Regions from separate parts of the Ornithinibacillus liuyingii genome, predicted to be linked through region 1. Evidence: predicted binding sites of a transcription regulator. Region 1 holds the regulator's gene; each other region holds the start of a gene.

Region 1 (4,152 bases):
AGCGACTATTCTCATTCAATGATGTAGATCGTCTACTAGAAATTAAGAATTATCTAGATAAAGGTCTAAACCTTGCAGGGATTAAATTATTACTAACTGATGAAGATTCTAATGTAGAAAAAACAGAAGAAAAGGAAAAAGCATTACCAAAAGAGAAGAAATCTGTTCTAACAGATAAGGAGCTTCGAGCGATTTTAAGACAAGAAATTACCGAAGCGAATCGATTTGGTAAAGCTAATCTACGACAAGGGGAACTTGCTAGATTTTTTGTGAATAGGTAGGTATAGGGGAAGTGAATTCCTATAAAATATACTGATTATAATTTAGGAGGAGAGAAATTTATGGGTTACTCGAGAGAAGAGATTGAAAGAAAAATCAAAGAAGAAAATGTTAAATTTATTCGACTTCAATTTACAGACATGCTAGGAACAATTAAAAATGTGGAAATCCCATTAAGTCAATTAGAGAAAGCACTTGATAACAAAATGATGTTTGATGGCTCATCTATTGAGGGATTTGTGCGTATTGAAGAATCTGACATGTATTTATATCCAGATTTAGATACATTTGTCGTGTTCCCTTGGACTTCAGAAAAAGGAAAAGTTGCCCGTTTTATTTGTGATATCTATCGTCCTGATGGTACACCATTTGAAGGGTGCCCACGTTATAACTTAAAACGTAATTTGAAGAAAATGGAAGAGCTTGGCTTTGATGCTTTCAATATTGGAACTGAACCGGAATTCTTCCTATTTAAATTAGATGAAAAGGGAGATCCTTCTTTAGAACTAAACGACCATGGTGGATATTTTGATTTAGCGCCTACTGATTTAGGGGAAAATTGCCGTCGTGATATTGTATTAGAACTAGAAGAAATGGGCTTTGAGATTGAAGCATCTCACCATGAGGTTGCCCCTGGACAACATGAAATTGACTTTAAATATTCTGATGCATTAAAACATGCGGATGATATTCAAACGTTTAAGCTAGTTGTTAAGACAATTGCTAGAAAACATAATCTTCACGCAACGTTTATGCCTAAGCCATTATTTGGAGTAAACGGTTCTGGAATGCATACTAACATGTCCCTATTTAAAGGTGGAGAAAATGCATTCTACAACCCGAGTGGAGATTTAGAATTAAGTGACACAGCCTATCAATTTATTGCAGGTATTGTAAAGCACGCTACTGGATTTACAGCGATAACCAATCCAACAGTTAACTCATATAAGCGTCTAGTACCTGGCTATGAAGCACCAAGCTATGTTGCATGGTCTGCAGCAAACAGAAGCTGTCTTATGCGTATTCCAAACTCTCGTGGTTTAAGTACACGTGTTGAGGCAAGAAGTGTTGATCCAGCAGCTAATCCATATATGGCATTATCTGTTTTATTAGCAGCGGGACTTGATGGAATCCGTAACAATATGACACCACCACCTGCGGTTGATCGTAATATTTATGTTATGACAAAAGAAGAACGTGATGAAGTTGGAATTAAAGATTTACCATCATCGCTAATTGATGCATTACAAGAACTTAAAAATGATGAAGTTATTGTAGAAGCATTAGGGGAGCATCTATTTGAACATTATATTGAAGCAAAAGAAATCGAATGGGATATGTTCCGCACAAGCGTACATCCATGGGAAAGAGATCAATATTTAACTAACTACTAATAGAAAAGAAAACCGGTGAGTATAGGAGAATCCTCCTAGCTCACCGGTTTATTTTGATAGAATTTACACTAGCTTTCCGATCCTATTAAAAACGCATTTGCTAAGAGAAGAGCAAATGCGTTTTTGTATTTCGATATATCGTTAATGAATATGACGATAAAGCCCAACTACTTTACCAAGAATCGATACATTCTTATATATTAATGGTTCCATTGTTGCGTTTTCAGGCTGTAAGCGAATATAATCTTTTTCTTTGAAAAATCGCTTTACGGTTGCTTCATCATCTTCCGTCATTGCTACAACAATATCTCCATTTTGTGCTGTACTCTGTTGTTTCACTATTACCATATCACCGTCTAAAATACCAGCCTCAATCATACTCTCACCATCAATTACTAGGACAAATAGATTTTCATCAGGACCTGCAGTTGAGCTAGGGACTGGCACAAATTCTTCAATATTTTCTACAGCAGTAATAGGTATACCAGCTGTTACTTTACCAATAACGGGTGCATAGCGAGCTTCTTCCCTAGGTATATTACTTTCTTCATCCAAATCTAGTATTTCTATTGCTCGGGGTTTAGTAGGATCTCGGCGAATAAAACCTTTGCTTTCTAATCTAGAGAGGTGCCCGTGAACAGTTGAGCTTGAGGCAAGGCCCACTGCTTCAGCAATTTCTCTAACAGATGGTGGATAACCTTTTAATTTGACTTGTTCTTTTATGTATTCAAGTATAGCTTGTTGTCTAGTTGATAATTTTGTCATCTATTAAACACCTCGCACATATTATTTATTAATGCTAGTTTACCATCGTATGGCATATAATGCAAACATTCGTTCGAAAAATCATTGACAAGATCATATGTTCTGATATAATAAAAATACGAACAAAGGTTCTTGTGATATAATCGAGAAGGGATGATGAAAAAATGTTTGGTAAAGTAAACAAGACAGATTTATTTTATATTGTTGCTTTTGCTGTAACATTAGGTTTCTTATACGTATCATTAATTAGTGCATAATAGGAGTTAATAAATTGAATGTCATTATATACTGCAGAGTAAGTACAGATAAAAAAGTTCAGGAAACGTCATTAGCTAGACAGAAGGAAGAATTATGCCAATTGGCAAATCGGTATCAATTCCATGTTGTAAAATGTATAGAGGAGCAAGCGAGTGGATATGAAGTAGAACGAGATGGAATATTTGACATGCTTGAAACGTTTGAACGTGGACAAGCAGATGCTCTCCTTATTCAAGATGAAACAAGATTAGGTCGAGGAAATACAAAAATAGCATTGTTTCATCAATTAGCGAAGTTGAATATTTCCATCTACACTGCGATTCACGATGGAAAGCTAGAATTATCCGAATCAGATTCTATGGTATTACAGATTGTCGGTATAGTGGAGGAATACCAACGCAAAATTCACAATGTAAAAATAAAACGAGGTATGAAAAAAGCGATAGAGAATGGCTATAATCCAGCTAAGAATCTTGCTAATCAGCATTTAGCTCCAGGTAGGGAGAGAAAGGAAGTACCAATCGAGGAAATCATTCGATTACGAAATAATGGCCTTACCTTCAGTGAAATTGCAAAGACGTTAACTGGATTGGGATATTCTATCTCAAAGGCTACTGTCCATAGAAGATACCAAGAATATCAAATAATTGATTCAGATAAGTTGAACAGGTAATATTAAAAAGCAAGAACGTGTCGTGTTCTTGCTTTTTAATATTAATAATGATGAATAAGATAGATTTATTCTAGGAGGTTATGAGATGATTTCAAAAGAAAAATTAGATCGTATTAATGCACTGGCTAAAAAGGCAAAGACTGCAGAAGGACTAACAAAGGATGAAGAAAAAGAGAGAAAAAAACTACGAGAAGAGTATTTAGGGAATGTCCGCAACTCTTTTAAGAATCAATTGAAGACCATGACGGTAATTGATCCAGCAGGAAATGACGTGACTCCTAAAAAGTTACGTGACATGCAGGAAAGAAACCAAAAACATTAGACATAGTAATATCATAATAAGGAATACTAGTACTTGTTAACTATCTACATTTTACAGAAAACAAGTATTACTATTCTTCTGACCGAAAGGAGTATTACGTATGTCTACTAATATAGAGCAAATGTCCATTAATGCAATTCGCACCCTATCCATTGATGCCATAGAAAAAGCTAATTCAGGACATCCTGGATTACCAATGGGTGCTTCTCCAATGGCGTATACGTTATGGGCAGACATAATGAATCACAATCCTAAAAATTCTAAATGGTTTAACCGCGACCGGTTTGTATTATCTGCTGGACATGGATCAATGCTACTGTACAGTCTGTTACATTTATCGGGCTATGACGTAACAATAGAAGATTTAAAGGAGTTTCGCCAGTGGGGTTCTAGGACGCCAGGCCATCCAGAAGTTCATCATACCGATGGTGTAGAAGCAACTACAGGTCCTTTAGGCCAAG
Region 2 (4,152 bases), on a different contig from region 1:
GATGCTGTTGTACTAAGAGGGCTTGTTGTTCCTTAAACTTCTCTTCAATGATACTCGCTTTTCTGAGCTTATCCTCTACAAGTTTTAACTTTTCCCGCTGCTTCCCTATTGCTTCGTTTTGCTCAGTCGCTCTATTCTCTGTTTCTTCAATTTCTAGACGGAGTTTATCTAGTTTAACCTCATTAGTATCCGACTCTTCTATTTCAACATGTTGCCAGTCAATTTTAGATAGTTCATATTCCATATCCGCTTCTAGCTTTTTCATTTGAGTTTCTAATTCTTTCGCTTGAATTTTTAATTCATCCGTCATTTTTTCATAAAAATGGGTACGGAATATCTTCTGAAGAATGGCTTCACGTTCTCTACTATTTTCTGAGATGAGCTTACGAAATTCTCCTTGAGGAATTAGTACCATTTTACGAAATTGCTCATAATCAAATCCAAGCTTCTCTTCAATTGTTTCATTGACATCCTTAATACGAGAGGATAGCAATTGTTTTTCTCCATTGACAATCTCATACAGGATTGCCTTAGCTGGCTCTTCGGTGTAACCATCGCCACGTTCTTTTTTCTTTTGTTGCTTAGGATTACGTATAATCTCATACACGCGGTTATTTAGGGCAAATTGGAATACTACTTCAGTAGGCTCATCTATTGCTGCAAAATGGCTGCGTAGCGAGTCTTGGTCACGATCAGAGCCACTTGCTCTCCCATATAAAGCATAACAAATCGCATCAAACACAGTTGTCTTTCCAGCACCAGTGGGGCCAGTTATTAGAAAAATAGATTCATCACCTAACAACTCAAAGTCAATAACTTGCTTTTCTAAATAGGGACCGAAAGCAGTCACACTTAGCTTGATTGCACGCATTTTATTCCCCTCTTTCCTTTGCCATTACAGTCGAAATCGTACTTTCGATATACGCCATTCGTTTCTCATCGATCGCTTCACCAGTAATCTCTTCATAAAAGGAAGCAAATAGCTCTGTATGAGATTGTGTTTGCTTTTGGCGAATTTGTTGTAAATCTAGTAAGCTCTTGGTTGTAGAAAATCCAACCCGCTCTAATCGTAAAATATTCGGATACACTTTCCTTAGCTTGTACATCGGATCCATTATCTGTCCCTTGTCGAGAAGGCGGATGTGCAAGTAATCCTCATTGTTTTCTAGTGGATTGGTAAGAAGATCCTCAAAATATCCTTCCACAATACGCATATCATGCTTCGGTACTAACGGAATAGCTTTTAACTCACACGTTCCATCAGCGTCTAGTTCAATAATGGTGACAGACTTCTTATGAGTAGCTTCAGAAAAGGAGTATTTTAAAATCGAACCACTATACCTTACCTCATCTCGCTTAATACGCTGTGGTTGATGCAAATGTCCTAACGCAACATAAACAAAGTCTTGAAACAAATTCGCATCAACATATGGAGTTCCACCAATCATCGATAATCGCTCCTCTGATTCAGACTCCATTCCCCCAGCTACAAAAGCATGTCCTACAAATAGGTGACGTTCCTTCATGTCATGATGCTCTCTAATATAGTTCGTTACGGCTTCCATTGCTGTTTGATGGGAATGAATCGTATCATCGTTAAATAGTTCCCTAGCCTCGGCAGGCTCAATGTATGGAACTAAATGAAAGTAAACAGGACCATGCTCGTCTTCTATAACAACAGGCTCAAGACTTCTACTTAGCCTGGTTTCAATATAAAGCCCTTGTGAGCGGAATAATTCCGTGCCAAATTCTAAACGTTCTGGACTATCATGATTACCAGAAATCGCTAATACTGGGATCTTTATGTCTGTTACAAGGGTTGTTAATACGCGATTTAATAAATCTACAGCTTCCTTTGGTGGAATAGCTCTATCATACAAATCGCCTGCAATTACTAACACATCCGGGTTCTCTGTTCGAATGATGTCTACTAACTGATCAAGAATATACGCTTGTTCCTCTGTCATATGAACGCTATTCACAATCTTTCCAAGATGCCAATCAGCGGTGTGTACTATTTTCATACTACTTTCCCCCTTGTGATTTCTTCTTCTATTTTATCATGTTTCGTTACTCTACAGTATATTGCTTTCTTGATAAACAAACAAATGTTCGTATATAATAAGGATGAGGTGATAAAATCGTGAATGATAGAGGATCCATCAAATGGACTTCATTAATGCTCCCTGAGCATGTAGAACTCCTAAAATCTATATGGAGTGAGGATAAACGTATCCAACGGCCTCTACTAGATGAGCAGGAGCTTGAGCTAATAAACAATCAAATGATCGAGGCGTATCAGGACAATCAGCTTATTACATTAACGTATTACCAAAGCGGGAAAATGTTAGCGATTAGTGGGACGATTCAAAGGTTCGATCAACTAAAGCAAAAGGTTCTCTTGAAGAATCTAAACGAAGAAATACTAGCTATTCCATTTAACGATATATATCGTATTCAATCATAGTAATGGGTCTGTCTAATCGACAGACCCTAGTTTAATCTTTTTCTTTTATTACATATATTTCCCACAGCGAGTCAAATACAGATATCGCATTGGTGAATGGACTATTCCATTCTAAATACTCGCTAATTTCGTCATAGTTATCAGAGTGCCTCGGAAAATTATGATCCTGAAACATCCAATCTGCCAGTTTACTTTCCTCATCTGGCTTCTTTTTTCCACGATAGCTCATCATAAAATGATAGAACGAGCGCATATAAAACACCTCAAAAATATAAATTAGCCTTCCATAAATTCACGATGCTTCTTCTCTTTCTTTCTATATACCGTAGTAGAAAGGTAAATACTGATTTCATATAATAGAAAGAACGGAATTGCAACGATTAATGGTAAAATAAAGTCTGGTGGTGTAACCATCGCAGCAACGATAATCAAAATAAAATAAGCATATTTTCTCATTTTTCGCATCGCGTTTGGCGATAAAATGCCAATACTAGTTAAAAACATCGCAATAATTGGTATTTCAAAAATAATAGCAAATGGTAAAGTAATGCGAAAGACGAACTTAAAATACTTTTCTACCGTAAACATTTCATTAAACATACCATCATTTAGTGATAATAAGAATGGTAATATTAAATTGATAAACATGATATAACCAACAACTAGTCCACCAACAAACAGCAGGAAAATGACCGGGATATACGCTAAGGATGCTCTTCTTTCTTTAGGCGTAAGCCCTGGCTTAATAAACAACCAAATCTGCAAAGCTAATATTGGAAGAGTAGCAGCTAATGCAACGATTCCAGCCATAGTAAATTGCACCCAAAACACTTCTCCTAAACCAATTACTGCTAGTTTAAAGTCAATATGACTCTCAAAAAATCCATAAATATCTCTAACATATACAAAACCTATAATAAAAAACGCAACAAAGAAGAGAGCAGTTACCACTAACCTATTTCTAAGCTCCGCTAGATGACCAGTAAAATTCATTTCTTTCTCTTTATTCTTACGCGCCATACAAAACACCCCAAGAGTTCAAATGCTGTATCAAATTTCATTATACTAATACTTGTTATAAAAGCTTGTCTATATACGGTATACTAGGAATCCTCACCATGATCTGGCAAGAAAGAGATCACAACAGAAAAGAAGATGCAAGGTTATCCACCTTACACCTTTAGTTAGTCATTTTTAATCGTTGTATTTACTTCGTTAACCGGCTTTTCTTGCTTGTTATCCTCTGAAACAATGTCCTTTGCAGCATTGCGAAACTCGCGTAATGAACTACCAAAAGCCTTTCCGATTTCAGGTAGTTTCGACGGACCAAAGATGACTAATGCAACAATAAGAATTAATATTAAACCAGGTACACCGATACCACTCATTGCTGTTCACTCCAAGTAATTTATTTATTATCCTTACCTTGCGTAAGATCTTTTGCATCCTTAATTTCTTCCGTTACATCTTCCGTTAAATCCTTTGCAGATTTCTTGAACTCCTTTAACGTTTGACCAGCGGCCTTTCCGATTTCAGGTAGTTTTTTTGGACCAAAAATAACTAAAGCAATGATTAGGATTAAAATTAAACCTGGAATTCCAATAGGACCCATATTGACACCTTCTTCTATCAAAATTAGTTTCATTATAGTTTAAAACACTTACAAAATATATGTATCAAAAGAA
Region 3 (4,152 bases), on a different contig from region 1:
ACAGGTCAATGGGGTACTTGGACTGGTACTGAAACCTACCATTATCCTGGTTCTTCTACTGGTCTTGCTTTAGCAAGAAAAATTCACCCGGCTATAGTTGGTGCAATGGGCTTACGAGATCGTGGTATTAAATCGGAAAACTTCCATATGCTTCGTGAATCCAATATGCCAGCAATTCTAATTGAAGGTGGGTTTATGGATTCCACCATTGATATTGTCAAAATGCGTGATGATATCGTAATGGATCGAACAGGGAAGGCACTAGCTGATGCCATTGCTTCTCATTTTGGATTAAGAAGGAAAGATAATGGAGGAACTAATACTTACACAGTACAGCCTGGTGATACATTGTGGAGTATTGCCCAAGCCCATAATATGACGGTACAACAATTAAAGGATTTAAACGGTCTTACAGGTGATACCATTTATCCAGGCCAGGTTCTGATTGTCAGTGGTGGGGTAGTTTACCACATTGTCCAATCTGGGGAAACATTGTGGGGTATCGCACAACAGTATAATACTACAGTTGAAGCTATTAAGAGCTTGAATGGAATGACAAGTGATGTTATTCGTCCAGGCGACCGTTTGAGAGTTAGGTAAGTAATTTACTGTGTAATCTAGAAGTAATCAAAAGCCCCAGTTATTAGAATTGGGGCTTTCTCTAATAAATCTAGTGCTCTCAGATATGTATTCACTAGTCAGTCATAATTGTAATCTTAGATACTTAAAAGATTCTTCCGAAAGTTGATAATCGACACGGGAGTATTTGGTATGTAGTTAAGGGATGCAACTAAATGCATCCCTTAATGGTTCCTATTTGAACAATGAAAGTAATCCTTTTTTCCTTTTTTTAGACAGTGGTTGTCCTAACAGTCTTTTCTTTACGTATTTCTTTGGATTACTTAAAGCAGTTGCTCCGCCTTTACCATAACCTGGTACAACTGTCTTGTTCACTGACCTTTTTACGCTAGATTTAACTTTTGAAATAGGAGATTTTGGTTTTTTGAACTTCATTTCAACACCTATCTTCTACAATTTATTAGAGAGTATGGGCAACTAAATGTAGTTATCTAGGTTTAATTTTCAAATGTAGTATGTTTTACTTTCCAATTTTCTAGTTTTATAAACACCCAGAAACCATAGATTCCAAGCGTGATTATTGTTAAAAACCACCACTTAATCCAATTCCCAAATAGACCAATAGCAGTACCATTAAACTTCAGTCTTTTCCCTTCAACTACGGTATGATTGATTTTCCAACCATAAATCATTGTAACTGCCCAAGGATAGCAAATTCCTAAAGTAAAAATAGTAACTAACCAACCTGCTATTCGCCACCCGATGTACTGTACTAATCCTCCATCAAAAAAAGATATTCTCCTCTTATGAGTTTGAATTCTTTCGGTCGTCATTGACTAATCCCTTCTTTCCTTCAAAATTCCCCAGACTCTTTATTCTTTTGGTATATTTAAATCTTGTAGGGTAACTACAAACTATCTCATAAGCTACAGCAATTTTTGATTTTGGCATGATATCACTCTTTATTATATTTTATTGAATAAAATAATTAGCGTTTAGGGAATTATAATTAGTTCTTTATACTTATAATCGCATATTATTTTATCATTTTAGTTTAGTAGATTTCTATAAAAAAGATTTAAAATTGACGTTTGGATAGGCGTTCTATAAATGACTTAGTACGTATTATATAAGTACTAAGTGCTATAGAGTTTTATAAAACATAGCCTTGCTTCAACATGTTCTAAATGATATAATGAGAACAAACGTTCCTATCGGGAGGCTTTGGCTATGAAGAGGCTGTTTCTACGTTCAATGGAAAACAAAGAGAAAATAATTATTTTCTATATCGATCGACATAATAATGTTTCTAAACGTTTTATTCGGGTATTAAGTATGAACCAGGATTATATGTTGGCTTATTGCTATTGGCGTAAGAAAATAAGAACCTTTAAACTAGACAATATATTATCTACTGGTGCAATTTCTAACCATGTAGGAGCATAATTTTTGGATTTATTGGTTTGTATTGTATACTATGGTCTTAGAAAAGTTAAATATAGAAGGTGCCCTAATGGAAAAAGTCATATTCTACACGAAAGAAAACTGTTCTCTTTGTGATAGCGCTGAAGCATTACTAGGAATGTTCCAACAGGATTATCATTTTGAAATCGAGAAACGAGATATTTATACAAATGACGAATGGTTAGAAAGCTATCATTTATCCATTCCAGTAATCGAAATAAATGGAGTTCAGTTGAATTGTGAACAGATTGACTACAATTCGGTTGAAACAACCTTGAATGTGAATTTACAAAAGAAATAAGGATAATTTACAATCATATTGGTTGTATATTTTACGCATTATGATATGATAATAATGTACATAGGATTCTACTATGTGTATTTTTTTGGGACATGTGGGACACCATAAGAATGCGTGGGACATTTTTGTTCCCGATTCTAAAGGGGTAATGTCATGAAAGAAATATTCGACCTACAGAAAAAGCTCATACCTGACTTGTTAGAAGTAATGCAAACCAGATTCTCTCTGTTGCGCACGGTAAACCTCTATCAACCTATTGGTAGAAGAGGTCTTGCGGAAAGTAGTCAATTAACGGAAAGACAGGTTCGAAGTGAAATTGATTTACTTTACGAACAGGGGTTATTAGAAGTTACGACAAAGGGTATGCTTGTTACGGAACAAGGTGAAAAGGTTCTAGAACAACTCAATCAATTTATGAGTGAAATAATGGGCTTAACTGTTTTAGAAAATCGAATTAAGGAAACATTACAAGTAGAGAATGTTATTGTAGTTCCAGGAAACAGTGATGACGCAGAATGGGTTAAACAAGAGATGGGAAAAGCTTGTGTCTCATATCTTAAAAAGATTATATCGCCCAATGCTACGATTGCTGTAACAGGTGGAACGACGATGGCTTCTGTTGCAAGTGTAATGACACCGTTCGAATTAGAAAATAATTGCCTATTTGTACCAGCACGTGGTGGCATTGGAGAGAAAATGGAAAACCAAGCCAATACGATTGTGGCACAAATGTCCCGTAAAGCACAGGGAGATTATCGTCTACTTTATGTCCCAGATCCAATTAGTGACTCTTCCTATCAAAACATCATCCAGGAGCCTTCTATAATAGAAGTCTTACAGCTTATAAAAAATGCTGATATTGTCTTACATGGAATTGGAGATGCATTGACGATGGCAGAGCGCCGAAAGACACCACATGAATTAAGGGAAAAGCTAGTAGAGGAAAATGCAGTTAGTGAAGCATTTGGTTACTACTTTGATCAGCAAGGTAATGTTGTTCACAAGGTGCGTACTGTTGGATTGCAGTTAGAGGATTTAGAGTCGATGAAACATGTGGTTACCGTTGCTGGTGGTAAATCGAAGGCTAAAGCAATCGAATCCTATTTCAAGCATGGTACAAGCAATGTGCTCATTACGGATGAGGCAGCTGCGGAACAGATTTTAAGGGATACTTCCCTTTAAATAAATAATACTTATAGAATTTTAGGAGGAATATACAATGGCAGTAAAAGTTGGTATTAATGGTTTTGGTCGTATTGGACGTAATGTATTTCGTCAAGCACTAAAAAGAGACGATGTAGAAATCGTAGCAGTAAATGACTTAACAGATGCTAATATGCTTGCACATCTATTAAAATATGACTCAGTACATGGTGTATTAGAGGAAGAAGTATCCGTTAACGGTTCTAACATCGTTGTTGGTGGAAAAGAAATTAAGGTATTAGCTGAGCGTGACCCAGGCAATCTTCCATGGGGCGAGCTTGGTGTTGAAGTAGTAGTTGAATCTACTGGTCGCTTCGTTGATCGTGATTCTTCTCAAAAACATATTGATGCTGGTGCGAAGAAAGTAATCATCTCAGCTCCTGCGAAAAATGAAGATTTAACTATCGTAATGGGTGTTAACCAAGATCAATATGATCCAAGTCAGCACCATATCGTATCAAATGCTTCTTGTACAACAAACTGTTTAGCACCATTTGCAAAAGTGCTTAACGATAAATTCGGAATTAAACGTGGTCTAATGACAACTGTTCACGCATATACAAATGACCAACAAATTCTTGACTTACCACACAAAGATTATCGTC
Region 4 (4,152 bases), on a different contig from region 1:
GCTCCTGAGCAGGCTCAGTGGCTAAGAGATATGTTTGAATGTCACTTATCGGCACATTTGCTAAGCGCAAACTTACAATTAATCTAGCAAGGTCTATTTGTTCTTCTTGATATACCCGATAACCGTTCCCTTCCTTTCTATTGGGCATCAGTAAGCCCTTTTCTTCATAGAAACGTAGCGTGCTTTTCGGTATTCCACTTCTTTTGGAAAATTCTTGTATAGATAGCATCTCATTCCCTCCTACATTTAAGATAAACCTTAAAGTAACTTGAAGGTCAAGGGGAAGGTGAGTAAAAACAGCATGGGCTTATCCACGTTAAAAAACCCGAATGACTCTACAATATCACACTAACATATCCTTAACTTTTCATGAGAGGATATGTCAGTGTAACGTTGTGCTTCATTCGGGTCTCTATCTTATCGTTATGTCTGCACTACTTCCATAGATTAGACTAGTGAATTTAGCTCTACGGCTAATTTCGCACCTAATACTGCATTATTTTTAACAAGTGCAATATTAGAATCTAAACTCTTTCCGCCAGTAATTTCTTTAATCTTTCCAAGTAGGAATGGCGTTGTGTCCTTTCCTGTTATCCCTTTTTCATCTGCTTCCTTTACGGCTGAAGCAATGGCATGATTAATTACTTCCTCAGGCATTGCATGCTCTTCCGGAATTGGATTAGCAATAACCGCTCCACCTTGAAGCTCTATATCCCATTTTGATTTTAATGTCTTCGCAATGACATCTACGTTCTCCGCTGAGAAGTTGACCGGATATTCGCTTGTTCTCGTATAAAATGCAGGTAAAACTTCTGTCTGGTAACCGATTACGGGAACCCCTTTTGTTTCTAGGTATTCCATTGTTAGTCCTAAATCGAGAATGGATTTAGCTCCAGCACATACTACTGCTACATTCGTTTGTGCAAGCTCTTCTAAATCTGCCGAAATATCCATGGTTGTTTCTGCACCTCGGTGTACACCACCAATACCTCCCGTAACAAATATGTTAATATCAGCAAGCTCTGCACAAATCATTGTAGCAGCTACTGTAGTTGCTCCTAATTGCTTCGTAGCTAAAATGTATGGAAGGTCACGACGGGAAACCTTCGCAACACCTTGACTATTGCCAAATTGCTCTAATTCCTCATCTGTTAAGCCTACTTTAATTTTCCCATCAATCAATGCTATCGTAGCAGGTACAGCACCATTATCACGAATGATTTGTTCCACTTCGCGAGCTGTTTGCACGTTTTGTGGATATGGCATCCCATGAGAGATGATAGTCGATTCCAATGCAACTACTGGTTTTCCTTGTTCCTTTGCTTGTTTTACTTCTGCTGATAGTTCTACATAATGTCTCATTCTACTTCCTCCATATCTAATTTAAGTTGTTGAGGTGTCAAATCTTGTCTTACGGTATAATTCGTTTGGATTGTTTTAGAAGAATTAACGGCAGCTGCCTTCGCGATAGTAGGAAGACTTTCCCCTTCCAGCCATGCATAGATTACCCCTGCAGAAAAGGCATCTCCTGCCCCTGTAACATCATGGACATTCGTCACTTCTAATGCTGGCATATGATGAATTCCTTCTTCTAGATTTCCGATTAGTGCTCCTTCTTTTCCATTGGTTACTACAATATTTTCAATTCCTAATTGCAACCATTTATGAGCTGCTTCTTGCCAGTCTGCCTTCGTCTTAATAGCGATATCGAAAAAGGCCTCGGTCTCATCACAGTTCGTAATTAACCAGGTTAGTCCTTGTAAGTCCTTCGGTAGTCTGTCCATCTTCGGGGCAGATACCGCAATAAATACTAGTGGAATATTTCTACTTAAGGCAAACTGTTTGATAGAAGCTAACGTATCCATAGGCAAGTTCAAATCGGCTACGAAACATCTTGCCAGGGAGAACTTAGAAAGCTTTGGTTGTAGTACTTCTGGTGTAATGGAATCATAAATATCCATATCCGCTAAAGCCAATACTAACTCACCCGATTGATCAATCACAGCTGAATAAGACCCTGTCGCTTCTTTTACTAATGGAATGGTATGGGTTAGGCTCATATAGCTAGAGGAAGCCTCTTCAATAAAATGCCATTCCGCGTCAAAACCGCTGGCCGTGAGTAGCGATACATTTTTCCCTAACCGTCCTAGATTCTCTGCGACATTTCTAGCCACTCCACCTGCACTTTGTACAGACCTGATTGGATTCGAAGTCCCATACTGAAGCTTACCCTTTATGTAAAACTTCCGGTCAACATTCGCGCCACCTATGCAGACAATTTGCTTATCGTCCCCTACAATATAGGCTTTGCCGTGAATATAACCTTTTTTCACTAGACCTGAAATAAGGTTCGCAACGGAAGGTCTGGATAGATTCATCTCCTCTGCCAGTTCCTGCTGTGAAATAAAAGGGTTTTTCTTAATTAAATTAAAGAGTTTTTGTTCATTTTCATTAAGTGAGAAATTCATATCATGCCACCTAACCAAACTTTTGTTTATATTATAAACTTATGTTTATTATGTTAGTATGTTTATTGGATAAAGTCAATTGTTTATGGAAGAAAAACTGATAGGTATTAAAATGGCTTTCGATTCTCTTTTCGATGCAGAAGCTGTAAAAAAGACCTCGCTTCCTACCGAAGCGAGGTCTAACAAACAAGCATGGCGATTATTTAAACCAACCCTTTTCCTTAAAACGAGAGATAGCTTCGATCCGATTGCTAGCCTCCAATTTGTCTAGGATTACCGATACATAATTCCGCACTGTTCCTTTGGTAAGGAAGAGCTGGTTTGCTATTTCTTCTGTGTTCTTTCCTTCCGCAATCAAATGAATAACCTGCTCTTCCCGGTCGGAAAGTGGGTTTTGCTCTTTATTGAATGCTATATCGATTAATTCAGGTGCATAGATTTTTCTTCCTTCCATAATGATGCGGATTGAATTTGCCAATTCTTCACTTGGACTGTCTTTTAATAAATATCCACTTACATTGGCATCCCTTGCACGTTCAAAATAACCTGCTCTAGCAAATGTTGTTAATATAATGATTTTACATGCCTCATTTTTTAATTCTTCGGCTACATCTAAGCCACTCTTTAAAGGCATTTCAATGTCCATTATACAAATATCCGGTTGATGGAGCTTAACCATTTCTAAGGCTTCGACGCCATCTTGGGCTTTTCCGACAACCTCCATATCATCCTCTAAATCTAGCAATGAACCAAGTGCCCCGAGTAGCATCCGTTGGTCCTCTGCAATCACAATTCGAATCATGACAACCTCTCCTCTGGTAATGGTTGAACAACATTTGGAACGCTTATCGAAAGCAGGGTACCATTCCCACTTTCCATATGTAAAATTCCGTTAACAAAGTCTAAACGTTCTCTCATACCACGTAGCCCATTACCTTTTTTATCTGTAATCTCTCCGATCCCGACACCATCATCTTGTACTTGGATACAAATCTCACTCGGTGTTTGTTGAATGGCAATTCGACAGGATGTAGCCTTGCTATGCTTTATGATATTGGTTACAGCTTCCTTTAGGCACATACTGAGTACTCCTTCTACAAATAATGGCGTATGCACAAGCTTCGGGTCACCTTCTAACACGTATTCCATTTCCGCAGCCTCCAGCACCTGTTGAACATGAATTACTTCATCCTCTAATCTTGTCGTACGCATATCGGAAACCATTTCCCGTACTTCCTTTAATGCTGTTCTTGCTGTTTGATGAATATCAAGAATCTCTTTTTGGACCCTTTCTGGATGCTTTTGAAGTAATCTTGCAGCTAAATCACTTTTCAATCCAATTAAAGATAGCTTTTGTCCCAATGTATCATGCAAATCCCGAGCGATGCGTTGCCTTTCTTCTAAAATCATTAATTGGGAGATTCGATTATTGGCATCCTCTAATTGGTCCTCCAGTTTTTCTCGATTTATACGGTAGAATATATTAACAGGAATTAGTATTACCCCAATAACACTAATTACGATGAATGGTAATTGAGAAAAGAAGATTTGGCTTTGCGTAAAGAAACCAAGAGTAGTTGCAGAAATAGTGGTAACTAAATTAACGACATATAATGTAATAAATCCTGCCTTATTTTGGATATTTCCCATATAGAAGGCAAGAAAAAGAGAAAAATATACAAAT

Evidence for each region. The regulator LexA, encoded in region 1, represses DNA repair genes until DNA is damaged. The targets are predictions, from matches to a motif close to CGAACATATGTTCG.
Region 2: ACSKT4_RS11645 (YolD-like family protein) is a predicted target of LexA. The motif match lies at 2,102-2,115, and genes of this name have one in related genera.
Region 3: ACSKT4_RS04850 (WYL domain-containing protein) is a predicted target of LexA. The motif match lies at 1,778-1,791, and genes of this name have one in related genera.
Region 4: ACSKT4_RS11970 (carbohydrate kinase) is a predicted target of LexA. The motif match lies at 2,484-2,497, and genes of this name have one in related genera.

What each region holds. Positions count from the first base shown of each region.
Region 1 is NZ_JBPWOS010000001.1:480,558-484,709, forward strand. Features, by position in the region: gene ACSKT4_RS02405 (MerR family transcriptional regulator) at 1-281, shown strand, start outside; gene glnA (type I glutamate--ammonia ligase) at 342-1,673, shown strand; gene lexA (transcriptional repressor LexA) at 1,815-2,438, opposite strand; gene ACSKT4_RS02420 (YneB family resolvase-like protein) at 2,710-3,369, shown strand; gene ACSKT4_RS02425 (DUF896 domain-containing protein) at 3,455-3,691, shown strand; gene tkt (transketolase) at 3,792-4,152, shown strand, end outside.
Region 2 is NZ_JBPWOS010000007.1:215,176-219,327, reverse strand. Features, by position in the region: gene ACSKT4_RS11655 (AAA family ATPase) at 1-871, opposite strand, end outside; gene ACSKT4_RS11650 (exonuclease SbcCD subunit D) at 873-2,024, opposite strand; gene ACSKT4_RS11645 (YolD-like family protein) at 2,144-2,467, shown strand; gene ACSKT4_RS11640 (YozE family protein) at 2,499-2,720, opposite strand; gene tatC (twin-arginine translocase subunit TatC) at 2,744-3,487, opposite strand; gene ACSKT4_RS11630 (twin-arginine translocase TatA/TatE family subunit) at 3,652-3,855, opposite strand; gene tatA (twin-arginine translocase TatA/TatE family subunit) at 3,876-4,112, opposite strand.
Region 3 is NZ_JBPWOS010000003.1:56,441-60,592, reverse strand. Features, by position in the region: gene ACSKT4_RS04865 (N-acetylmuramoyl-L-alanine amidase family protein) at 1-600, shown strand, start outside; gene ACSKT4_RS04860 (hypothetical protein) at 814-1,014, opposite strand; gene ACSKT4_RS04855 (hypothetical protein) at 1,077-1,412, opposite strand; gene ACSKT4_RS04850 (WYL domain-containing protein) at 1,810-2,025, shown strand; gene ACSKT4_RS04845 (glutaredoxin family protein) at 2,093-2,344, shown strand; gene ACSKT4_RS04840 (sugar-binding transcriptional regulator) at 2,498-3,526, shown strand; gene gap (type I glyceraldehyde-3-phosphate dehydrogenase) at 3,564-4,152, shown strand, end outside.
Region 4 is NZ_JBPWOS010000008.1:44,631-48,782, forward strand. Features, by position in the region: gene ACSKT4_RS11960 (helix-turn-helix domain-containing protein) at 1-229, opposite strand, end outside; gene ACSKT4_RS11965 (pseudouridine-5'-phosphate glycosidase) at 448-1,362, opposite strand; gene ACSKT4_RS11970 (carbohydrate kinase) at 1,359-2,468, opposite strand; gene ACSKT4_RS11975 (response regulator transcription factor) at 2,668-3,270, opposite strand; gene ACSKT4_RS11980 (sensor histidine kinase) at 3,267-4,152, opposite strand, start outside.